2 regions of the Devosia sp. WQ 349K1 genome follow, and region 1 is predicted to be linked to the other one. Evidence: predicted binding sites of a transcription regulator. Region 1 holds the regulator's gene; the other holds the start of a gene.

Region 1 (12,124 bases):
CACCAATCTTCTGGCCAATGTTCGGGATAGTAGCAAACGCCCAATGCAGGGTACATTTCGTCCTCAGAGCTCTATAGTTGGTTCCGGTAGTCCCGCCACGTCGAGGTCGATGTAGAAGAGGCCACCGGCGACTTTTTCTGCAGCCAGTTGATCTTCGGACAACGTCTTATTGGCGGTCGTGATGAAGAGGCGCTTCAAGTCCTTGCCGCCAAATGCGGGGCACGTGACCTGACTAACGGGCACTTCAATAATGCGGTCTATTGTGCCGTCTGGGGCATAGCGGATGACGCAATTGCCGCCCCAGCGCGCGTTCCAGATATAGCCTTGGCTATCGACAACAGCGCCATCGGGATAGCCGCGGTCGTTTGAGACGTCAGCGAAAACTTCCCATTCGCCGAGGGGCAAGCCTGTTGCCGGGTCTGTCGCGACGGTGAGGATTTTCTGGGTTGGCGTGTCGGTCCAGTAGGCACGCTTGCCGTCGGCGGTGAAGCAGGCTGCATTGGGAATGGCGGCCCCAGAACGGATTTGCGTCAGCTTCCCCTTACGGAAGTGATAGAGCGCGCCTTCGGCTGGCCCTTCGTCCTTGACCATGGTGCCGATCCAATAGCCGCCTGATGGATGGAGGCGACAGTCATTGGAGCGGTTACCCGGATTATCGGCTTCAATAGCGACGATGAGGCTGATCTCACCGGTGACGAGATTGAAACGCTTTAGCCCTGTCTCCGTCGCCAAGGCGAGTTCATCCGCGGAGATGATCGCGGCGGCGGTGACGATCTCGTCAAACGCCCAGCTTTCCTGATCCTTGCCATTTTCATCGACGGCAAAGAGGGTTTGATTATTGATATCAAACCAGAAGAGTTTTTCGCGGTGTGGGTGCCAGAATGGCCCTTCACCAAGGGCGCATTGGCTATCGACAAGTAACTGTGCGGTCTCGCTCACGCCTTGGCTCCTTTGTCATAGGAGGCCACGGCCAGTTTGGCGCGTTCCGAAACTTCGGCGACACTCATGCCGGGCTTAAAGATGTAGGTGCCAAGGCCAAAGCCCGTGCAACCGACAGCGAAGAACTCGTGGAAATTATCGGGGTTGGCGCCGCCGACAGCATAGGTTGGAACGGCAGGCGGCAGGACGGCCTTAACGGCCTTGATGCCTTTGGAGCCCAGAACTTCGGCTGGGAAGAATTTTAGCCCGGTCGCGCCATTGCGAATGGCGGTGAACGCATCGGTGGGTGAGAAGACGCCGGGATAGGAGGCCATGCCCTGGGCTACGGTTTCCTTGATCACCTCCGGATTGGTGTCAGGCGAGACGATGAAGACGCCACCGGCAGCCTTGACGTTACGGACGTCGTCAACGGAAAGCACCGTGCCTGCGCCAATGTCCGCACGGTCTGAAAGCGCCTCTGCCGCAAGGCGAATGCTTTCGAGAGCGTTGGGCGAATTGAGCGGCACTTCAATCAGGGTAATACCGGCATCCACGAGCGCGGTGCAGACGGCAACAGCTTCGTCGTTCTTGAGGCCACGCAGGATGGCGATGATGTGACGATGGTTCATATTTATACTCCTGCGATGCCGGTACGCGCGGCCTTAAGGCCTGCGAGCATGACGTCTGTAACATTTACGATACGGCTCGAAGCGCCGGTCATGCCCAGTACGCGGGCGTAAAGGGCGCATAGATTGTGCGAGCCGATCAGGGGGACGGGGTCGTAACCGATCTTGGAGCGGTTGGCGGCGATCTCAGAGCCAATGAGGAGGCCCGAGAGATAGCCTGCGCACCATGCCGAGCTCCGGCCCGAGAGAAGAGCGCTGGCGCGCGCGGCAAACAACTGCCCGATCAAATTCTCGGGGTGTTCGAGACCCTTGCTGGCGCCAAAGACAAACCCGTCATCGCGATCTGCAGTGGTGAGGTCGCCCTGTAGGGAGTGGCGAAGCACGGAATGGGTTTTGAGAAGATCAAACATCTCGCCGGTCATGGCCGTCGAGAAGCTCTCGATCTTGGTGCCGGAGAGCTTTGCCCACTTGGAGTGGGTGCCGGGCATGCAGACGAGACCGGAATAGTCGGGGGAGATCGCTGCGAGACCAAGGAGCTGAGTCTCCTCGCCACGCATAACGTCATCGCTACCGTGACGCTGGGATACGCCGGGCAAAATGGAGACGCGCAAGCCGCCAGCCATTTCAGGATGGACCGCGCCCGCGGCCAAGTCCTTAAGGTCGGTCGGGGCTTCAAGGTAAGGCGCTTCGAGCCAGCCTTGGCGCGCGCCTGCCATGCCACAGATCAGCACTTCGTCTGGCGCATTTGCCAAGCTTAATTGGCCGATCGTTTCTGTCAGTGCGCCGGGAAAAGCATCGGGGGTCAACTTGCCCATGCCTTTGTCGGAGCTTGCTGTTCCGATTACGGACCCGTCGCCGTCCAGCGCCCAAGCCCTTAAATTTGAGGTGCCCCAGTCAACAGCGACCCATGCTCCTGATTGCATCACTTCGTAGTCCCTCCAAGTCTGCGGCGCGAACGTAAAGCCGGAGACCGACACTGACTAGCCCGTTCTTGTATGGCTTAACCGCAACTGCCTGATTGCACCGCGCGCTGAGTAAGGTGGAATGCGCCGAAAATCAGATTCTCACGGTGTTTAGAGTCATTTGTATGATTTTAAGCTGCGGCCCCGTTCCATTCCAGAATTGCCGTGCTAGAACAGGAGCAAACAGACCCCAGTGCTCCGCAGGGCGGAGAACCAAGGAATTGATCTATGACGGTAGATAACAGCGGCAATGGCGGCCGGAAGCTGCGCTCGCGTGCGTGGTTCGATAATCCCGACAATCCAGACATGACCGCGCTCTATCTTGAGCGCTATATGAACTATGGTGTGTCGCGCGAAGAGCTGCAGTCCGATAAGCCGATTATCGGCATTGCGCAGACCGGCTCCGACCTAAGCCCTTGTAACCGTCACCATATCGTTCTGGCTGAGCGTCTGCGCGAAGGTATTCGCGAAGCAGGCGGTATCGCCATTGAGTTCCCGGTTCACCCGATACAGGAAACCGGTAAGCGCCCGACAGCAGGTCTTGACCGTAACCTGGCCTATTTGGGCCTCGTGGAAGTGCTCTACGGCTATCCGCTGGACGGCGTGGTGCTGACCATTGGTTGCGACAAGACCACACCCGCTATGCTGATGGGTGCGGCGACGGTCAATATTCCGGCGATTGCGCTCTCGGTTGGCCCAATGTTGAACGGCTGGCATAAGGGCGAACGCACTGGCTCTGGCACCATCGTCTGGAAGGCCCGCCAACTGCTCGCCGCTGGCGAAATCGATTATCCAAAGTTCATTGAATTGGTTGCGTCTTCGGCCCCGTCGACTGGCTATTGCAACACCATGGGCACAGCGACAACGATGAACTCGCTGGCTGAAGCTCTTGGCATGCAGCTGCCGGGTTCTGCAGCGATTCCAGCGCCGTATCGTGACCGTCAGGAAATGGCCTATCGCACTGGCAAGCGTGCGGTGGAGATGGTGCGTGAAGACCTCAAGCCATCCGACATTCTGACCAAGGAAAACTTCCTCAACGCTATCGTGGTCAATTCGGCCATCGGCGGCTCGACCAATGCGCCAATCCATATCAATGCGATTGCCAAGCATATTGGTGTCGACCTCAATATCGACGAGTGGCAGGAGCATGGGCACAAGGTGCCGCTCTTGGTGAACTTGCAGCCAGCGGGTGAATATCTCGGTGAGGACTATTACCACGCGGGCGGTGTGCCTGCGGTGGTGAATGAGCTTATGAAACAGAAGCTTATCCACGAGAACGCCCCAACCGTGAACGGCAAGTCGATTGGCGAAAACTGCCGAAATCGTCCGATTGAGGACGACAAGGTCATCCGTCATTTCGACAATCCGATGAAGTCGGAAGCGGGCTTCCTCGTGCTACGTGGCAATCTCTTCGACAGCGCCATTATGAAGACCTCGGTGATCAGCCCCGAGTTCCGCGAGCGCTATCTCTCCGATCCGCAGCATCCGGGCATGTTTGAGGGCAAGGCGGTGGTGTTTGATGGTCCTGAAGACTATCACCACCGGATCGACGATCCCTCGCTTGCTATTGATGAACATACGCTGCTGTTCATGCGCGGCGCGGGGCCAATCGGCTATCCAGGCGCTGCGGAAGTGGTGAACATGCGTCCGCCTAGCTATCTGATTAAGAAGGGCATTTCGTCCCTTGCTTGTATCGGTGATGGTCGTCAGTCGGGCACGTCGGGTTCGCCTTCGATCCTCAACGCGTCGCCTGAAGCGGCGGCTGGTGGCAACCTCGCGATCCTGCGGACGGGCGACCGGGTGCGGATCGACCTCAATAAGGGTGAAGCGGACATTCTCATCTCGGACGAGGAAATCGCCGCCCGCCGTTTGGATCTGAATGCAGAGGGCGGATACAAATTCCCCAAGCATCAGACCCCTTGGCAGGAAATCCAGCGCGGCCTGGTCGGCCAATTGGGCGACGGCGCCATTCTGCGTGGTGCCGACAAATACCAGCGCATTGCCCAGACCGAAGGTCTGCCACGCGACAATCACTAAGCGCGATATGCGTGAGAAAGGGCCCGCGAAAGCGGGCCTTTTTATGCGTCCAGCCAGCGTGGCCGCGATTGGCCTATCTGTGGCTTTTGGCTGGCACTTATGGGCGTCAGCTTTGGCGCGGACATGGCCTTTTAGGGCGCGAAGGGGCGCGTCCTTTAGAGCGGGGATATATGAAAATGGAGGCGGCGCTCGGGCTTAGCCGTGAGCGCAATGCTCGGCTTTGCGCGTGTACTGGCTCAGCGCCTGTGATGTCGAAGGTCGGCGAGCGGGCGTTGGAAGAATATACGCCACTCCGGGGCGCGGGGAGTATCGTGGAGGCGTGTTACAAGAACCAACGCCGCGCAGAACAAAGGGGCAGAGTTTTTCAACTTGCCCCTCCGCCAATTCAGTATTTCCGCATCAGGCCGACCAAGCGGCCCTGAACCCGGACCCGATCGGGCGGGAAAATGCGGGTTTCATAGGCCGGGTTGGCCGCTTCCAGAGCGACCGTATCGCCCTTGCGGCGCAGACGCTTAAGCGTCGCTTCCTCATCGTCGACAAGGGCGACGATGATTTCGCCGTTCGAGGCCGTATCCTGCTTTTTGATGAGGACGGTGTCGCCATCAAAAATGCCTGCGTCGATCATCGAATCCCCACGCACTTCCAATGCGTAGTGTTCGCCTGAGCCGAGCATTTCTGGCGGTACAGCGATGGTGTGCGAGTGGGTCTGGATCGCTTCAATGGGCGTGCCTGCTGCAATGCGGCCCATAACCGGAATGGAGATGGGGCGAGCATAATCGTCAGCGGCGGATGGAAGAGCACGCGCTGGGGGCGCGGCAACCTTGCCGAGAGTGCCTTCAATGACGCTGGGCTCGAACTTTGATTTACGGCCACCCAAGGTCGGGTTCATCGAATCCGGGAGCTTCACCACTTCGAGCGCACGGGCGCGATTGGGAAGGCGGCGGATAAAGCCGCGCTCTTCGAGGGCCGTGATGAGACGGTGAATGCCGGATTTGGACGCCAGATCAAGCGCATCCTTCATCTCGTCGAATGACGGAGGAATACCGCTCTCCTTCATCCGCTCATGGATGAACATCAGCAATTCGTGTTGTTTTTTCGTCAGCATCGGCCCCAGACCCCAGAATCGGAACATAGACGGAACGACTATATGTGTTCCTCAAATGTTCTGCAAGTGTTGCCATGTTCCTGTCAGCACTGCCAAACGACTGTAATATGCGCATGCATAGATGGGTGGTTTTGGCCGGTCCAAGCCCGGGACCCAAACATGCGTAAACGGGTCACAGGCACAGTGCGGCGTTGAGGAGCAAATGCGACTCGTCAGCAAGACGGAACAGATTTAAAAAACCTTAATTTTCAACTTGCCAACCAAGCGTCTTCGCTCGCTAGATAGGCAAGAGAGATTTTTGTTCGTTTTTTGCACACTCATTGGGGGTTAAAATGACCGCTCTAACGAAATTCGGTCGACGCGCCTTTCTTTCGGCGGCCGCACTCGGCGTCGCAGCTCTGTCGCTGACCGGGTCGGTATTGGCGCAGGATGTGACCAAGATTGCAGCTGTGTGGACCGTTCCGGTTGAGCAGCAGTGGGCATCGCGCCTCCACCTCGCGCTGATCGCAGCGCAGGAACGCGGCGAGATCGAATATGTGTATTCGGAAAACGTGTCGAACACCGACTATGAACGCGTCATGCGCGAATATTCGGAACAGGGCGCTAAGCTGGTGATCGGTGAAGCCTTCGGTGTTGAACAGCCAGCGCGTGCCGTTGCTGAAGAATACCCAGAAGTGATGTACCTGATGGGGTCCTCGCTCCAGCCAGTTGAACCAAACTTCGCCACCTTCGACAATTTCATCCAAGAACCAAGCTATTTGACCGGCATGGTTGCGGGCATGAAGACCGAAACCAATAAGATCGGTATGATCGGTGGTTACGCTATTCCAGAAGTGAACCGTCTGATGAACGCCTTTATGCAGGGCGCGCTCTCGGTCAACCCAGAGGTGAAGTTCTCGGTGAGCTTCATCAACTCCTGGTACGATCCTCCGAAGGCCAAGGAATCGGCATTCGCTATGATCGATGCGGGCGCGGACATTCTGTACGCAGAGCGTTTTGGCGTGTCTGACGCTGCCAAGGAACGCGGCGTTCTGGCCATCGGCAACGTGATCGACACCGCAGCGGATTACCCAGGCACCATTCTGGCGTCGGCGCTGTGGCACGGCGAGCCAATGATCAACAAGGCAATTGCCGACATTAAGGCTGGCAGTTTCACCGCTTCGGATTACGGCATTTATGCCTTCCTCGAGCACGGTGGTTCGAGCGCAGTTTATGATGAAGCGCTTGCTGGTGCGGACGCAGTTGCTGCCGCTAAGGCCAAGGAAGCTGAAATCCTTGCTGGTACTTTCAAGGTCGACATCAACGACGCTGAACCAAGCTCCAGCATGTAATCCTTTTTCTGGCCGGGTGTGGGTTTTCCCACGCCCGGCCTATTCTATTTTTTGGGGGCGGCAATGACCGACCAACAGGGGGATGTGGTGCTCTCACTTGAGGGTATCACCAAGCGCTTTGGCAAACTCACCGCGAATGACGGGATTAATCTCAGTCTCAAGCGGGGCGAAATCCTAGCCCTTCTGGGGGAAAACGGCGCCGGCAAAACGACATTGATGAACATTCTCTTCGGGCACTATGTGCAGGATGAGGGTGTGGTTCGTGTTGCGAGCGAGGCTGGCCTTCAAATTTTGCCTGCCGGTTCGCCTGGCGCGGCGTTGAAGGCCGGAATTGGCATGGTCCACCAGCATTTTACGCTGGCGGAAAACCTCGGCGGGCTCGACAATATTCGTCTTGGCACCGAGGGCATGTTTGCGCTTGGGGGCAAATCTACGGCGCGCAAGAAGGTGGAAGCCATTATTGCGGAGAGTGGGCTTGATGTGGACCTTGATCGTCCTGTCGCCAGCCTCACCGTGGGCGAAAAGCAGCGCGTTGAAATCTTGAAGGCGCTCTATCGCAATGTCCGCGTGCTTATTCTGGATGAACCCACCGCGGTTCTGACCCCACAAGAGTCCGAAGGGCTCTTCACCGTTCTGCGCCGCTTGGCTGCGAATGGGCTGGGCGTTATTTTTATCTCTCACAAGCTGGGTGAAGTGCTCTCCGTATCGAGCCGTATTCTGGTTCTGCGGGGCGGCCGCAAGGCCGGTGAGCTCGTCACTGCAAATTCTGATCGTCGCGATATTGCCGACCTGATGGTGGGCAAGGCTGTGGCGGAAGTGAAGCGTACGCCCGCAACGCCGCGCGAGCCGCTGATGAGCTTTGCCAATGTGTCGCTTAAGCAGGGCTCGACCCGTCAATCACTGCGCAATGTCAGCTTTGAACTCAAGGCTGGCGAAATCATCGGTCTGGCCGGTGTGTCGGGCAATGGCCAATCGGGCATTGCCGCACTGATCTCGGGGCTTGCTGTTCCGGACGCTGGCGAAGTGCGCCTTTATGGCGAAGCGCTGACCAAGGCGGACCCGCGTGCGCTGGTTCAGGCTGGTGTGGCGCGCATGCCGGAAGATCGTCAGCATGACGGCGTCGTTGGCACGATGAGTGTTGCTGACAATATCGCCATTGAGGAAGTGCGCAGCGCGCCATACTCGCGCTATGGCCTGCTCAATCGTAAAGCCATGCAGCAGCGGGCGACGGAAGCGATTGCGGCCTATGACGTGCGTTGCCCGGGGCCGGACGCCGAAGCGCGGCTGCTCTCTGGCGGCAATGTGCAGAAGTTGATTTTGGCGCGCGTTCTGGAGCGTTCGCCGCGCGTTATTCTGGCGAACCAGCCCACACGCGGCCTCGACGTTGGCGCGCAATCGGAAGTCCATCGCCGCATTATTGCAGCGCGTGACCGTGGCGCCGCCGTGATGGTGATTTCGGAAGACCTGGACGAATTGTTCGCGCTGGCGGATCGCTTCCTTGTGGTTCACGCCGGGGAGGTCAGCGACGCTGGCCCGAGCGAAAAGCTCGACCGCGGTACGATTGGTTTGTTGATGGCAGGGCAGGCAGCATGAGTTTGCGTCTTGAAAACCGCGCTGACGCTTCTGTCGCGCTCAAACTGCTGGTTTCGCTTGGCTCCGGCATTGCCGCGCTCTTGCTGGTGGCTATTCCTGTTCTGGCTGCGGGGCAAAACCCGATTACGGCCTATGGCCTGATGGTGCAGGGCGCGTTTGGCTCGATGTTCGCGTTTTCCGAAACGCTGAACCGGGCGACGCCGCTTATTCTCACCGGGCTCGCCTGCGCAGTCGCGTTCCGGGCGAAGCTTTGGAATATCGGCGCGGAAGGCCAGCTCTATATCGGCGCGCTCGCGGCGGTGCTCGTGGGGAGCGGCTTGCTGCAGATGCCGCCGGCTTTGATGATCCCAACGGTGATGATCGCGGGCTTTATCTGCGGCGGCATGATGATGGTGGTGCCCACCATGCTCAAGCAGCGCTTTGGCGCTGATGAGGTGGTAATTACGCTACTGCTGAACTTCGTCGTTATTCTCTTTGTGCAGATGCTGATCGAAGGGCCGTTGAAAGACCCTCTGGCGATGGGTTGGCCGCAATCCATCCCGCTCGACGCGGAAGCAAAATTCTCAAAGCTTATTCCGCGTCTGCGGATGCACTGGGGCCTAATCGTCGGTATTGGCGCGGCCATTGTCCTCTGGATATTGGTGCGCAAGACCGTGCTCGGCTTTGAAATCAAGGCCGTGGGCGAGAACCGCGATGCGGCTAAGTTCGCAGGCATCCCGGTCAATGCGACCATGCTGAAAGTGGCGCTGATTTCGGGTGGCCTCGCCGGTCTTGCCGGTGTGTCCGAAGTTGCAGGCGTAAAGGGCTATTTGTCCGCGGACCTGTCACCGGGCTTTGGCTATTCGGGGATTGTCGTGGCCATGCTTGCGGGGCTTTCGCCGATTGGCACCGTGTTTGCGGCACTGTTCGTGGCCTCGGTCTTTGTTGGTGCGGATTCGATGAGCCGCGCTACCGGCATTTCCAACTATCTCGCTGATCTCGTTGTGGCGCTGTCGCTGCTTTGCGTATTGGTCGGCACATTCTTCCTGCGCTTCCGCGTTCGCTTTGAACGCAAAGCCAAGTCTGGTGCGGAGGCGTAAGAATGGACGTCGTATTTGACATTATCAGCTCGGCCAATTTCTGGGCTGCAGCTCTGCGCATCGCGACACCGCTGATTTTTGGTGTGCTGGGCGCGTTGATCTGTGAGCGGGCAGGTGTGCTCAATCTTGGTATTGAGGGCATCTTCGTGGCGGGGGCAATGGCGGGCTGGCTCGCTGTTTACCTCGGCGCGGGGCTTTGGGGTGGCGTGATTGTGGCCATGTTGGTCGGCGCGGTGTTTGGCCTGCTGCATGCCGGGCTGACAGTCATTCTGGGACTGTCGCAGCACGTGTCGGGCATTGGCATTACGCTGCTCGCGACAAGCCTTTCGTACTTCACCTATCGTACGGCGCTGCCGGAAGTGACGTCGCCACCGCGCATCACCCCGTTCCAGCCGCTCGATATTCCAGTGTTGTCGGATCTGCCGTTTATTGGTCCGGCGCTGTTCCAGCAGACGTCGCTGACCATGCTGGCGATTGCCTTCGTGATCCTTGTGGCTTTCGTGCTCTACCGCACCCCGCTTGGGCTGGCGATCCGCGCTGTCGGCGACAACCCTGCTTCGGTTGAAGCGCAGGGGCTGTCGGTGCAGGCGCTGCGTATTGGGGCCGTTGTTGTGGGCTCGTCGCTCATGGCTCTGGGCGGCGCGTTTCTCACCATGTCGGCGTTCGATGCTTTCTTCTTTGGCATGGTCAATGGTCGTGGCTGGATCTGTATTGCGCTGGTCGTGTTCGCCTCCTGGCAGCCGGGCAAGGCTCTGCTCGGCGCACTGCTGTTCGGCGCTTTCGATGCCTTCCAAATCCGTCTCCAGGCCGAAATTGGCCAAGTCGTTCCGGGGCAGGTCTTCCTGATGCTGCCCTATTTGCTGTCCATCGTTGCCTTGGTTCTGGTTGCTCGTCGTGCGGACTACCCGCGCGCGCTGCTGCAGCCATGGTTCAAAGGCCAGCGTCACTAATTTTCTGCGAGTACACTTATGTTCGATCTCAAGATTACGAATGCCAACCTTCCTGATGGCCGCACTGGTGTGGATATCGGCGTTAAGGACGGCCGCATTACCGCCATTGAGAAGAACCTCGGTGGCGAAGCGGGTGAAACCATCGACGCGGGCAATCAGCTGGTTGCGCCGCCGTTTGTTGACGTTCACTTCCACATGGACGCGACGCTCTCGCTCGGCATGCCGCGTATGAACGAAAGCGGACTGCTGCTCGACGGCATCAAGATCTGGGGTGAGCTGAAGCCTCTTCTTACCCAAGAAGCTGTCATCGAGCGCGCGCTGGCCTATTGCGACCTTGCGGTGTCGCAGGGGCTGCTGGCGATCCGTACGCACGTCGATATTTGCGATGAACGCCTTCTGGGCGTTGAAGCGCTGTTGGAAGTGAAGCGCCTTGTCGCGCCATATATCGACTTACAGCTCGTCGCCTTCCCGCAGGACGGCTACTATCGCTACCCGGGTGCTGTCGACCTGCTCGACCGTGCGCTCGACATGGGCGTCGATATTGTTGGCGGCATTCCGCACTTTGAACGCACCATGGCCGATGGCGCAGCGAGCATGAAGGCGCTCTGCGAGATCGCCGAAAAGCGTGGTCTGCTGGTTGATATCCATTGCGACGAAACCGACGATCCGAATTCGCGCCACATCGAAGCGCTGACCTATGAAACCCAGCGTCTAGGTCTCAATGGTCGTGTGAATGCCTCGCACCTGACCTCGATGCACTCCATGGACAATTACTATGTGTCCAAGCTGCTGCCGATGATGGCAGAGGCGGGGATTGCGGCGACCGCGAACCCACGCATCAACATCGTTATTCAGGGTCGTCACGACACCTATCCGAAGCGTCGCGGCATGAACCGCTTCCCGGAAATGCTGACCTACGGCATCACCAGCGCATTCGGTCAGGATTGCGTGATGGACCCATGGTATTCGCTCAACCACGCAGACATGCTCGAAGTTGCGGATATGGGCCTGCACGTTGCCCAGATGACAAGCCGCGCGGCTATGCGCCAGTGCTTTGAGGCTGTGACCACGAGCCCGGCCAAGATCATGCATCTGGAAGGCTATGGCGTCGATGTGGGCTGCAAGGCCGACATGGTGCTGCTGCAGGCGTCCGATAGCATTGAGGCGATCCGTCTCAAGGCAACGCGTCTGGCTGTTATCAAGGGTGGCAAGGTGATCTCGCGGACTGAACCGCGTGTTGCCAAGCTGAACATCGCTGGCCGTCCAAGCCAGATCGATGCGAGCAAGGTTGTGCCGCAGGTTTAAGCGGACGCACTTGTTGAATTGAAAAGGCCGGTCTCAGTTTTGAGGCCGGCCTTTTCGTTTGCATTAGCCCTTAACGGCTCCGCCTGTGAGGCCCGAGATGACGTAGCGCTGGGCCGCGAGGAAGAAGACGATGGCGGGCAGAATAGAGAGGGATAGATAGGCCAGAACGCGTGGCCAGTCGGTTCCGTATTGTCCCTGATACTGCATGATGCCCAAGG
Region 2 (12,124 bases), on a different contig from region 1:
CAGCCGCTGCTGAAACGTTTTGGCGTGACCTCTACCTGCCGTGCCTCTTTGGCCCTATATAACGGCAAAGACGATATTGACGCGCTGGTCGACGGCATTCAGCGCGCCGCGAAATTTTTTGCCTGATTAGGCACGAGAAAGACGACCATGAGCGACGATACCGTAACCGACACGCGCATCACCCCGAGTGTTTCTGCCAGCCTGCCAGAGAATGAAGTCGAGCGGATCACGACGGACCTGATTGGCGCATTGAAAACCGTCTACGACCCGGAAATTCCGGTCGATATTTATGAGCTTGGCCTGATCTACAAGGTTGATCTGGATGAGGATCGTAATCTCACCATCGACATGACTCTGACCGCGCCCGGTTGCCCCGTGGCTGGTGAAATGCCGGGCTGGGTCGAAAACGCTGCCCGCAGCGTTGAAGGCATTCAAGACGTTAAGGTCAACATGGTGTTTGATCCACCTTGGGATGCGACCCGCATGAGCGAAGAAGCTCAGGTTGCGTTGAACTGGTGGTAATGGGACGCGTTTCGTCCTATATATCGTGAATTACCGATAAAGGTTTCGATCCATGCCGTTCAAGATCATGTCGCTGACAGACGCCGCTGTAGAGCGTATCACCGAGATTATCGAAGACTCGGATACGCCTGTGATCGGTCTGCGCGTTGGCATCAAGAATTCCGGCTGTGCGGGTGTTGCCTACACGATGGACTATGTCAGCGAAGCTGTGGCGGGCGATGACCATGTCGAGGACAAGGGCGTCAACGTCTGGGTTGATCCCAAGGCGACCATGTACCTGCTCGGCACGGTGATGGATTTTGAGGCCGGCAAGCTGGGCTCGACCTTCACCTTCAAAAACCCGAACCAGACCGGTGCCTGCGGTTGCGGCGAAAGCATCACGCTCAAGCCAGCGGACCTCAAAGCCCTAGTCGAAGCCCGCGCCGAAGCATAATTGGCGACTTGTCTGAAATTTCAAAATGCCCGGAGCGATCCGGGCGTTTTTGTTTTTTTGGGGGGCAGGGGCCATCGTCCGCATCGGGATATGCCCCGCATAAAAATCCCCACGCCCAGTACGCTTTCGCGTTGAAGCGAGATTGCGCGAGTTGCGGCTTTGTCCTAGAGCGAATGCATGCCAAAAACTCTTCCAGCTGCTTACTCCATCACCCCGCCCGGCAAAGCTCTGAACGGTCGCGTTTCGCCTCCGGGGAGCAAGTCCATCACCAATCGCGCTCTGCTGTTGGCAGCGCTGGCGCATGGCACGAGCCGCCTGACGGGGGCGCTCAAGAGCAAGGACACTGTGCTCATGGCCCGCGCCCTGCGCGAAATGGGCGTCACGGTGGAAGAGCCGGATGCGACTACTTTCCTCGTCACCAGCACAGGCAAGCTGGCCGTCCCCGATGCGCCGCTCTTCCTCGGCAATGCCGGGACCGCAACGCGCTTTCTGACCGCCGCAGTGGCAACGATTAACGGCACAGTGGTCGTCGATGGCGACGAGGAAATGCGCGTTCGCCCAATTAAGCCTCTGGTTGATGCCCTCAATGCGCTCGGTATCGGCGCGTCGAGCCCGACCGGCTGCCCGCCTGTGACTGTTGATGGCAATGGCACTTTTGGGAAGGGACGCGTTGAAATCGACGCCTCTCTCTCGAGCCAATATGTTTCCGCGCTGCTTATGGCAGCGCCATTCGGCGATGGCCCAATTGAAATCGCGCTCGCGGGCAAGGACATTGGCGCTCGCGGCTATGTCGATCTCACGCTTGCGGCTATGCGCGCTTTCGGCGCTGACGTTGAACAGGCCGACGAGGGCACTTGGATTGTGCAGCCAACCGGCTACACCGCAACCGATTTCCACATCGAACCCGATGCGTCTGCCGCAACCTATCTTTGGGGCATCGAAGCCCTAACAGGCGGTCGCATCGATCTTGGTGTCTCAGCCGATGCCTTCACGCAGCCGGACGCTTCGGCGCAAGCGATGATTGCGGCTTACCCGAATATGCCTGCGGTGATTGACGGATCGCAGATGCAAGACGCGGTTCCGACCATGGCCGTCGTCGCTGCCTTTAACAACACGCCTGTGCGATTTGTTGGCATTGCCAATTTGCGCGTCAAAGAAACGGACCGCATTCGGGCCGTCGCCAATGAGCTTAATCGGATCATGCCGGGCCTCGCCACGGAGGAGGGGGACGATCTGCTCATCGCATCCGACCCGCAACTCCCCGCCAAGCTGAAGGGGCGCAACTCGCGCGCAAAAATTGAGACCTATCACGATCATCGCATCGCCATGAGCTTTGCTCTGGCGGGCCTACTCGTCGATAACGTGGTTATTCTCGACCCCGCCTGCACAGGCAAGACCTATCCGGAATATTGGGACATGCTGGAAAGCCTCGGCGTTAGGCTAACGCCGGCGGCTTGAGTTAGGCGACGGACGAGGCAACCGAGCGCGGGGTTTGCAACTCATCTTCACAGATGACGCGATTACGCCCCGCGCGCTTAGCTGCATACAGACAGGCATCGGCGCGGTCGACGAGGCTGGCGAAACTGTCGGCCTGGCCGAATTTTGCAACCCCGATAGACGCGGTGAGATTGCCCAAGCGCTCGCTCGTGGAAATGCGGAGCAATTGCTTGCTCTGAATGGCTTCGCGAATGATCTCTGCGGTAAGGGACGCCAGGCGCATGTCGGTTTCGGGCAATATTGCCGCGAACTCTTCACCGCCAAACCGGGCAGCAATGCCCTTGCCCTCGAGGGAGGTCTGCAACTGCCCTGCGACGAGGCGCAGCACTTGGTCGCCGGTGAGGTGACCATAGCTGTCGTTAAAGGCTTTGAAATTATCGATATCGACGAGCAGAAGACACAATGGCGTGCCTGCTAGGCGCGCTTCGTGCATGGCGTCTATTAGACAGGTGTCAAAGCGCGCACGATTATAGAGCTTGGTCAGCGGGTCCAGCATCGCTTCGCGGCGGACTTCATCCAGATCACGCTGCATATTGGCAATTGCATCGCGTGATGCGGCCAGCTGCGCGCTAAGCAAGGAGTTGTCATCCTGCATCCGCTCAGTTTCAACAATGAGCTTCCGCGTGATCTCTTTTACGGAACTTGCATCGCGCGCTGTGTCGAGGTCGTACCATGCGCTGGAGAGCGTGGTGCTGAAATCCTGCGCAGTTTCGAGCGCGCCTTGAATGGCGCCGTTCACGGCATTGATGCGCTCAGCGACGCGGTCTGAAACAACAGACACCCGTTCTGACACCGCCACCTCAAAAAACTCCTTGTGGAGCAGTTCGGCAGTGAGTGGAGTGAGCTGCACGCCAGACATGAAGAGCGCGTTGAGGCGATCGTTCAGGCTCTGGTTGGTGCCTTTGACATAGGTGTAAAGCAGCTCGTAAAAGGCCGGTTCGGCCGGTACGCAATTCTGCTTCAATTGATTTATGGCGATTTTGGCAAAGCCAAAAGAGCGCTCTAGATCCTGATCCGACACTACCACCAGCCCCCCGGTGTGCTGGCCTAATCCAGCATGGTTAAGTGAGTCGTGCGTAAGGATATTCTCACGCGGATGTGAGAAAGTAACGCTCCAAGATGTAGCAATGCTTAATCTTGGAGCGTTTAATGATTATTGGGCAATGCGCGTCGGGCGCAGCAAGAACGCTGGGATTGGTCCGGCGTCGCCAAATGGCCCATTATTGTTCGGCGCTGCCACTGGTGCAGTGTCGTTATTGCGCTTGCGGCGTGCGTTGTCGGCGCGCGTTCTTTGCGGCTTAAGTGGTTCGTCCACGGTATTCGTTTCTACTTCTGTAGGCGACGGTGACACAACATCGGACTTTTCAGCCTTAGCGACCTTGCGGGTGCGACCGCCACGACGGCCACGCGATGGCTTTGCTTCAGCGTCTTCAGCAGCATCGGGAGCGGCTTCAGTTGTGATTGCCTGGGCAGTCTTACTTGGCGCGAGCCATTCGATCTGCTTTTGGATCAGCTTTACGATCGCATCGAGGTGCTTTTCGTCTGCGGGGGCGACGAATGTGTAGGCAACACCAGAGCGACCAGCGCGACCCGTACGGCCGATACGGTGAACGTAATCCTCGGCATGCACAGGCACGTCAAAGTTGTAGACGTGGCTTACCGCTGGAATATCGAGACCACGCGCCGCGACGTCACTGGCAACCAGGAGCGTGAGCTTGTTGGTCTTGAAGGCATCCAGAGTTTCCATGCGGCTCTTCTGGTCCATATCGCCATGCAGCGAACCAGCGGAGAAACCGTGGCGCTGAAGCGAGCGGGCGAGGGTGGCCACATCACGCTTGCGATTGCAGAAGATGATCGCATTGGTGAGGTTTTCCGCCGCGTTGATCTGTTCGCGCAGAGCTGCGCGCTTCTGATCTGGACGCGAGGATACCTTGACCAACTTCTGATCAATCGTATCGGCGGTCGAAGAGGTGCGCGACACCTGAACGTGGACTGGGTCCTTAAGGAAACGCTTGGTGAGGCGCTCGATCTGCGGGTCCATCGTTGCCGAGAACAACATGGTCTGGCGACGCGGCGGCAGGCGCGAACAAATCTTTTCGATATCGTCGATAAAGCCCATGTCGAGCATGCGGTCGGCTTCGTCGATGACGAGAACTTCCACGCCGGTCAGCAGGATCTTGCCGCGATCGAATTGGTCGAGCAGACGGCCAGGAGTAGCGATCAGCACGTCAACGCCGCGATCAAGCTTCTTGTTCTGCTCTTCAAACGATACGCCGCCGATGATCAGAGCCATCGAAAGACGGTGATTTTTGCCGTACTTCTCAAAGTTCTCGGCAACCTGCGCCGCGAGTTCGCGGGTCGGTTCGAGAATGAGTGTGCGGGGCATACGAGCGCGGGCGCGGCCGTTTTCCAGCAGCGTCAGCATGGGCAATACAAAAGAGGCAGTCTTCCCGGTACCCGTCTGCGCGATACCAATAAGATCCTTCTTATTCAGAAGGTGTGGAATTGCCTGAGCCTGGATCTCGGTAGGCTTCGTGTAACCAGCGTCTGTGACAGCTTCGGTTACCTTGCTCGAAAGCCCAAGTCCGGAAAAGTCGTCGGTCAAGTCGGTCGTCCCAATCAGCGGTGCGGAGCGGCGCTATTCAGCCAGTACATGACCTCAGCGTCACCGATGAGCGCGCGCCTGTACCGCTATTGCGGGCGCGCTGCCCTAAAAGTTTCGAATGGAAACAATGTCGCGTGACCATTCGCGTTCAAAAGCAACACACGGCGGATCCAGAGTGTTGCAGGGTGCTGACGTTAGCATTCCCCGGCGATAGAAATGCCGATGCCTAACGTATAGCTAGCGGCGCGGACCATAGCGCAAACCCCTTGACTGTCAACGGGTTTGCCCGATTCACGCCATATTGCAGTAAATCTTTGCTGATCAAATGTCCAAATCGGTCACAAAAGCAGCGTTCTCCTGAATGAATTCATAGCGCAATTCAGGCTTATTGCCCATCAATCGATCCACGGCGGTGCGGGTTGCATCGCGATCATCCAGCATTTTCACCTGTAGCAACTGGCGCGATTTCGGCGACATCGTCGTCTCGCGCAGGTGCACATAAGGCATTTCACCCAGACCTTTAAATCGGGTGATGTCGATTTTGCTCTTGCCGGTGAACTCGGTCTTCATCAACTCGTTCTTATGGGCGTCATCACGCGCATAGAGCGTCTTGTTGCCTTGAGTGATGCGGTAGAGCGGCGGCAGGGCAAGATAGAGGTGACCATTCTCAATGAGTTTGGGCATCTCTTGGAAAAAGAAGGTGATGAGGAGCGCGGCAATGTGCGCCCCGTCCACGTCCGCGTCGGTCATGACGATGATTTTGTCATACCGCAACTCATCTTCAGAATAGCGATCGCGGGTACCGCAACCGAGCGCTTGGATGAGATCGGCAATCAGCTGGTTGGCGGCGAGCTTGTCGCGACTTGCACCAGCAACGTTGAGGATCTTACCGCGCAGCGGCATAACGGCCTGAGTAATGCGGTTACGCGCCTGCTTGGCAGATCCGCCCGCCGAGTCACCTTCCACGATGAACAATTCAGCACCTTGCGCCGCATTCTGCGTGCAGTCTGCGAGCTTGCCGGGCAGGCGTAGCTTGCGCGTGGCGCTGGCGCGATCGATCTCTTTTTCCTTGCGGCGACGCAAGCGCTCTTCAGCGCGCTCTACGGCCCAGTCCAGCAGCTTGCCTGCCTGGTTGGGCGAGGCCGCCAGCCAATGGTCGAACGCATCGCGCAGCGCTGTTTCAACAATACGCGTGGCTTCTTGAGAGGCGAGCTTGTCCTTGGTCTGGCCAACGAATTCTGGTTCGCGCACGAACACCGACAGCATGGCCGAGCAGGAGGTCAGGATGTCCTCAGCGGTCAGATTGGCCGCGCCCTTGTGTTTGATCAGTTCCGCATAGTTCTTGAGGCCGCGCAGCAGCACCATGCGCAGGCCCGCTTCGTGCGTGCCGCCATCAGGCGTCGGGACGGTATTACAATAAGACTGTACGCCGCCGTCCCCCAGGGTCCAGGCAATCGCCCATTCGACCGAAGCGTGGCTGCCGGGGCGGCCGGTTTTGCCCGCGAAAATTTCGTCGGTAATGCGCGTTTCGCCTTCGATCCGCGCCGTCATGAAGTCCTTGAGGCCATCCGGATAGTGGAAGACAGCCTTGGCCGGAACGTCGTCGCTCGCCAGTTCTTCGTCGCAGCTCCAGCGCAGCTCAACGCCACCAAAGAGGTATGCCTTGGCGCGGGTCATGCGGAACAGGCGGCCGGCATTGAACTTTGCCGTCGGGCCAAAAATTTCGGGGTCGGGATGGAAGCGGGTCGTCGTGCCGCGACGGTTCTGCACGCGGCCCACATTGACCACGTCCTGCACCACCTTACCGCGCGAGAACTGAATGCGATAAAGCTGTTGCTCGCGCGCGACCTCAACGACCAAGTCGTCCGAGAGCGCGTTCACAACCGAAACACCAACGCCGTGCAGGCCGCCGGATGTTTCATAGGCCTTGCCGTCGAACTTGCCGCCGGCGTGCAAAATCGTGTGCACGATCTCAAGCGTGGAGCGACCGGGGAACTTTGGGTGGATTTCGACCGGAATACCACGGCCGTTATCCGAGATGGTCAAATAGCCATCGGCGCCCAAATGAACTTCGATGCGGGTCGCGTGACCGGCGATCGCTTCGTCCATCGAGTTGTCGATAACTTCGGCGAAGAGGTGGTGATAGGCGTTGATATCCGTGCCGCCGATATACATGCCCGGACGGCGACGGACAGGCTCAAGGCCTTCCAATACCTCGATGTCGGCAGCACCATAGGCCTCCGGCGAACCGGAGACGCGAGGCGCGACTTCGGCTTTCGGTTTGATCTGTGGTTGGTCTTGCTGAGGAGCGGCTGCTCCGAAGAGATCTGACGACATACATTTTCCATCAGTTCGGCCCGAATCGGGCGAATTGGGTTTTCTACCATATCGCGAGGATTTTTGCCGGTCTGGACCTGCGTTCAATTCCCACAGATGAGCTGAGCTTCGTTGCCGTCAAGGTGAACGATATGAGAACTCTGGATGTGCCTGATGGGTGCTTGTTCTCATTCCGGGACAGTGAGTGTCCCAGGATAAGTGGATGAATTTACGTTCTGTTTGTTTCTTGGGAGCACTTTTTTAAGTGCGTGCTGATACTCATGTGGACATACGGTTTTTGTATGGAGTTGCCGTATGAGGGCAGATCACTTGAGTATTGCGTATCAAACAAGTGTTCCCCGCCCAACTGTGCCAGGACATTGGCCACACGCCGGAAATAGTATTGCGTACCGGCTGGCCAATCTCCGCACCTCGCGTGTTCTTGCGATGGTGTTGGCGATAGGTCTCTTTTATTTCTGCTGAATATCTTGTGCCGTCCTTCGGGGCGGCATAAACTTATGCATCGTTCAATGTCGAGACGGGAGGGTGACGTGACAATATTTCCGACGCATCGCCAGCGTGGTCCCGTCCATGCCCTGTTGCTTAGGCTGCAGGGCTGACCAGTCGGTCCGGACGATATTTCGCTCCTTCCCACTTGGTTCGCCCTTTATGGCGCTTCGGCTGATGCTGTAGCGCTGAATTGACGGCAAATGGCGCTCCCCTTGCGCCGATCCAATGAGCGAAATCCATGGGCACTCTCAGTCTCAAAAATGCCGGCCACCGTGCGGGCGATCTCTTATTCTCCAATCTCACTCTTTCTATCGCTGATGGCGACCGTGTTGGCCTTGTGGCGCCAAACGGGCGCGGCAAGTCTACGCTTTTGCGGGCCTTGGCGGGGGAGCTTGAATTGAGCGAAGGCGCGATCACGCGCTCGCGGGGCTTGAAACTCGGCCATATTCCGCAGGACATTCCGTCAGAATTTCTCACGCTCTCCTTGCGCGACTTCGTCGGCACGGGGCTCGACCGCAGCCAGCTCGAAAGCGAAGGCTGGCGGGTTGATGTGGTGCTTGAGGATTTTTCTATCCCAGAAGAGTTTCGCGACAAGGCTCTCCATCAGTTGAGTGGTGGGTCGCAGCGCATGGCCCTTTTGGCGCGCTGTTGGGTTGGCGAGCCGGATGGCCTGCTGATGGACGAACCGACCAACCATCTTGATCTCTCCCGTATCGTCGCGCTTGAGGATTGGCTCGCTTATGCGGCGAAATCCATGCCGGTGGTTATCGCTAGCCACGATCGGGCCTTTCTCGATCGCGTAACCAATAGGACACTGTTCCTGCGTCCTGATGAGCCCGTCTATCTGCCGCTTGCCTATTCGGCGGCCCGGTCAGAGCTTGATCGCGTCGATGCTGCGGCCCAAGCCCAGCGCGAGCGTGATCTCAAAGAAGCCACTCAGCTGCGCAAGCAAGCCGCAAAACTCACCAATATCGGTATCAACTCGGGAAGCGATCTGCTGACGGTGAAATCCAAACAGTTGCGCGAGCGTGCCGAGAAGATTGAAAACAAAGTCCAAGAGGTGCATCGCGATCGGACGGGCTTGGTCAAGCTCGGCAATAGCGGTGCGGACGCTCGCGTCATGATGGCAATCAGTGGCCTTACCGTTACCACTCCAAATGCCGTCCCCTTATTCTCGATTGAAAAGCTGCATATTTTTCAGGGGGATCGGGTTGTCCTCTTAGGCGCTAATGGGGCTGGCAAATCGCAATTCATGCGCATCATTACAGAGGCACTTGCGGGCGATATGGTTGACGGTGTACGGCTCTCGCCTCAGCTTGTGCCCGGATATATGGACCAAGCCCTCGCTTGGCTCCCCACTAATCGGTCACCACTTGATTACCTATTGGAGCGGTTTGACGAGGGCGATCGGCGGACGATTGCGCTGTTGGCGGGCGCGGGGTTTGCCACCGAGAAGCAAACCAAGCCAATGGCGACACTGTCCCTTGGTCAGCGGGCGCGTGTCGCGCTCTTGGCGCTAAGATTAGCCAAGCCCAATTTCTATTTGCTGGATGAGCCGACCAATCACCTTGACATCCCCGGGCAAGAACAGCTTGAGGACGATATCTGCGGGCAGGGCGCTACCGCCATTATCGTCAGTCACGACCGCGCGTTTCTGCGGGCGGTTGGGACGCGGTTTTTGCAGATCAAGGGTAAGCGGCTGGTCGAAGTTGACAGTCCGGAAGACTTTTTCGCCGACATGGCTGCCGCGGTCTAAAAAGAACGGGAGCCCCGCGAGGAGCTCCCGTTCTTCACCAACTGACTGGAGGTCAGGTCAGTGTTCAGCGATCAACATGCTCTGGCAGAGCTTTCAGCTGATCTTTGGTAAAGCGCGTGACGCCGTGCACATTGCCGTCCTCATCACGCATGAAATTGAGGTCTGACACGTTCAGCGCGACCGGTTTTGCGCCGAGGCCAAGAAAGCCACCGACATCAACGACAACCTGAGAAATCGCGCCAAGCCCGTGAACATGAGCGACCTTGCCGACATGGTGGTCGTCTGGACCGTAAATTGTTGCGCCTTCAAGCGTGGAAGCGTTGAGTTCGGTTGCTGCAAGCGGGGTGTGGCGGGAATGATCCAAAATCTCGTCCTTCAAATATGGGAAACGGGGCGGCTGGCCTGCGACGCAGTTCTGCTCGATGAGGCCTGCGCGTCGCGCGCTTCGAGCTCTTCAAGCGCTTCGCCTACGCGTGCGGCCACTTCCGGATCGAATTTATGGTCCGGCGCGGTAAACTCATATTCATGCAATTCTTCGGCGGTAATGCCCGCGTGACGAGCGAAATCTTCAGCGTCGATTCCGAGAGCAACGCGCCGGTTGTGGTCGCCTTTGGGGTGGCGATTGAAAGCGGAAATAATGAAGCCCATTAATCAACTCCTCTGTCCCTAGCCAATGAGACAGAAGCGGAAAGGTTCAATAAAATTTTCGCCACTGAAATCGGAGCATAAAAAAAGCCGCCCCGGAGGGCGGCTTTCGTTTGAGCTATGCTCAGATCTTAGTGGTGGTGCTCTTCTGGCACTTCGTCTTCGTCTGCCTGGATGAGCTTTGCGAGCTCTTCACGGGTCATCTTCTTCTCGGTGATAGCACCGGTATCGATGATCAGGTCGACGACCTTGTTTTCGAAGATTGGAGCACGCAGGCTTGCGAGAGCCTGTGGGTTCTTGCGGTAGTAGTCGTAAACCTGCTGTTCCTGGCCTGGGAAGCGACGGACTTCAGCGATAAGCGCCTGCTGGTGCTCTTCGTCCGAAACCTGAACTTCCTTGGTGTTGCCGATTTCGGCAACGACGAGGCCGAGGCGCACGCGGCGTTCCGCGATACGGCGGTACTGTTCACGAGCTGCTTCTTCGGTGGTGCCTTCGTCTTCGAAGGAACGGCCGTGCGACTGCACTTCGTGCTCAACGCGCTGCCAGATGGTGGCGAATTCAGCTTCAACCAGCTGAGCTGGAACGTCGAACTTGTGGCCGTCATCGAGAGCGTCCAGAACCTGGCGCTTCATGTGCTGGCGACCCATGGAAGCGAGAGCCGATTCCATCTGTTCGCGGATGATCTTGCGCAGAGCTGCAACGTCTTCGAGGCCGAGCTTCTTCGCGAATTCGTCGTCGAGTTCGCCAGCGTTCGGGCCGTCAGCATGCAGGATGGTGACGTCGAAGGTTGCTTCCTTACCGGCCAGATCAGCGTTCTGGTAGTCAGCTGGGAAGGTAACCTTGATGGTCTTGGTTTCACCCTTCTTCTGGCCGACGAGCTGTTCTTCGAAGCCAGGAATGAATTCGCCCGAACCAACGGTCAGGTGAGCGTGCTCGGAAGTGCCGCCATCGAATGGAACGCCGTCGATCTTGCCAACGAAGGAAAGGCCGAGACGGTCGCCGTTTTCGACAACTGCGCCATCACCCTTGTCGGTGTAGCCGCGGTTCTGTGCGAAAACGCGGTTCACTTCGACGTCGACTTCTGCGTCGGTCACGTCGATCACTGGCTTGGTGATCTTGACGCCAGCAGTGTCCATCAGTGCTACTGGTGGGAGAACTTCGTATTCAACTTCGAATGCCAGATCGGTCTTGCCGTCGAGCACGTCGTTGATCACTGCCTGGTCCTGCGGCAGATCAACCTTTGGCTGAGCAGCTGCGCGTTCCTTGCGGGTGTCGAGCGCGCTAGCAACGGTTTCGTTGATCGCGTCGGTCATGACTTCGGACATAGCCGAACGGCCATAGACCTTCTTCATGTGAGCGGTCGGCACCTTGCCGGGACGGAAGCCCTTGATGTTAGCCTGGCCCTTGAGCTCTTCGAGCTTGGTGTCGAGGCGCGCGTTAAGGTCAGCGGCCGAAATGGTGACGCTGAGCTTGCGCTTCAGGCCTTCGTTGAGGGTCTCAGTTACCTGCATGGGGGTCTATTCCCGTCTTGTTTGATCTCGTTAGGCCAACGGCATGACGCATTGATTCAGGAGGCGAGGCCACGCGAAAATTTCGCGCCAGATGAGCCGTTTGCTTTTCTTACCCCGCGTTAAATACAGGGCTTGAAAGCACAAAACCCATCTGTTGGGTCGACACTTTCACCAATCCATCATTTGGACGCGCCAAAACAAAGCGCGGCCTCAGGCCGGGTTGATGGAGGCGTATAGAGGCTATTCGGGCTTGGTGCAAGCATTGCTATGCCTGTCTAAACGCCGGATACCCTAGCAAACCTGCGATTTTTCATGTGGTTGCATCTTGG

What was found. Region 1 encodes LexA, which represses DNA repair genes until DNA is damaged. Its sites were predicted from a motif close to TGTTCNNNNTGTGTTCNG; they were not measured.
Region 2: parE (DNA topoisomerase IV subunit B) is a predicted target of LexA. The motif match lies at 7,517-7,534, and genes of this name have one in related genera.

The regions. Positions count from the first base shown of each region.
Region 1 covers NZ_JAENGO010000001.1:274,806-286,929, reverse strand. Annotated here, with positions in the region: gene JHL21_RS01240 (beta-galactosidase) at 1-56, opposite strand, end outside; gene JHL21_RS01235 (SMP-30/gluconolactonase/LRE family protein) at 64-939, opposite strand; gene JHL21_RS01230 (2-dehydro-3-deoxy-6-phosphogalactonate aldolase) at 936-1,547, opposite strand; gene JHL21_RS01225 (2-dehydro-3-deoxygalactonokinase) at 1,550-2,467, opposite strand; gene JHL21_RS01220 (IlvD/Edd family dehydratase) at 2,735-4,543, shown strand; gene lexA (transcriptional repressor LexA) at 4,929-5,648, opposite strand; gene JHL21_RS01210 (BMP family protein) at 5,981-6,979, shown strand; gene JHL21_RS01205 (ABC transporter ATP-binding protein) at 7,043-8,572, shown strand; gene JHL21_RS01200 (ABC transporter permease) at 8,569-9,651, shown strand; gene JHL21_RS01195 (ABC transporter permease) at 9,654-10,601, shown strand; gene JHL21_RS01190 (amidohydrolase family protein) at 10,620-11,906, shown strand; gene JHL21_RS01185 (carbohydrate ABC transporter permease) at 11,970-12,124, opposite strand, start outside.
Region 2 covers NZ_JAENGO010000007.1:220,396-232,519, forward strand. Annotated here, with positions in the region: gene JHL21_RS15070 (cysteine desulfurase) at 1-126, shown strand, start outside; gene JHL21_RS15075 (SUF system Fe-S cluster assembly protein) at 148-522, shown strand; gene JHL21_RS15080 (iron-sulfur cluster assembly accessory protein) at 575-955, shown strand; gene aroA (3-phosphoshikimate 1-carboxyvinyltransferase) at 1,133-2,413, shown strand; gene JHL21_RS18070 (GGDEF domain-containing protein) at 2,415-3,473, opposite strand; gene JHL21_RS15095 (DEAD/DEAH box helicase) at 3,606-5,057, opposite strand; gene parE (DNA topoisomerase IV subunit B) at 5,379-7,394, opposite strand; gene JHL21_RS15105 (ABC-F family ATP-binding cassette domain-containing protein) at 8,122-9,639, shown strand; gene JHL21_RS15110 (PRC-barrel domain-containing protein) at 9,704-10,003, opposite strand; gene JHL21_RS15115 (hypothetical protein) at 10,015-10,287, opposite strand; gene tig (trigger factor) at 10,416-11,795, opposite strand.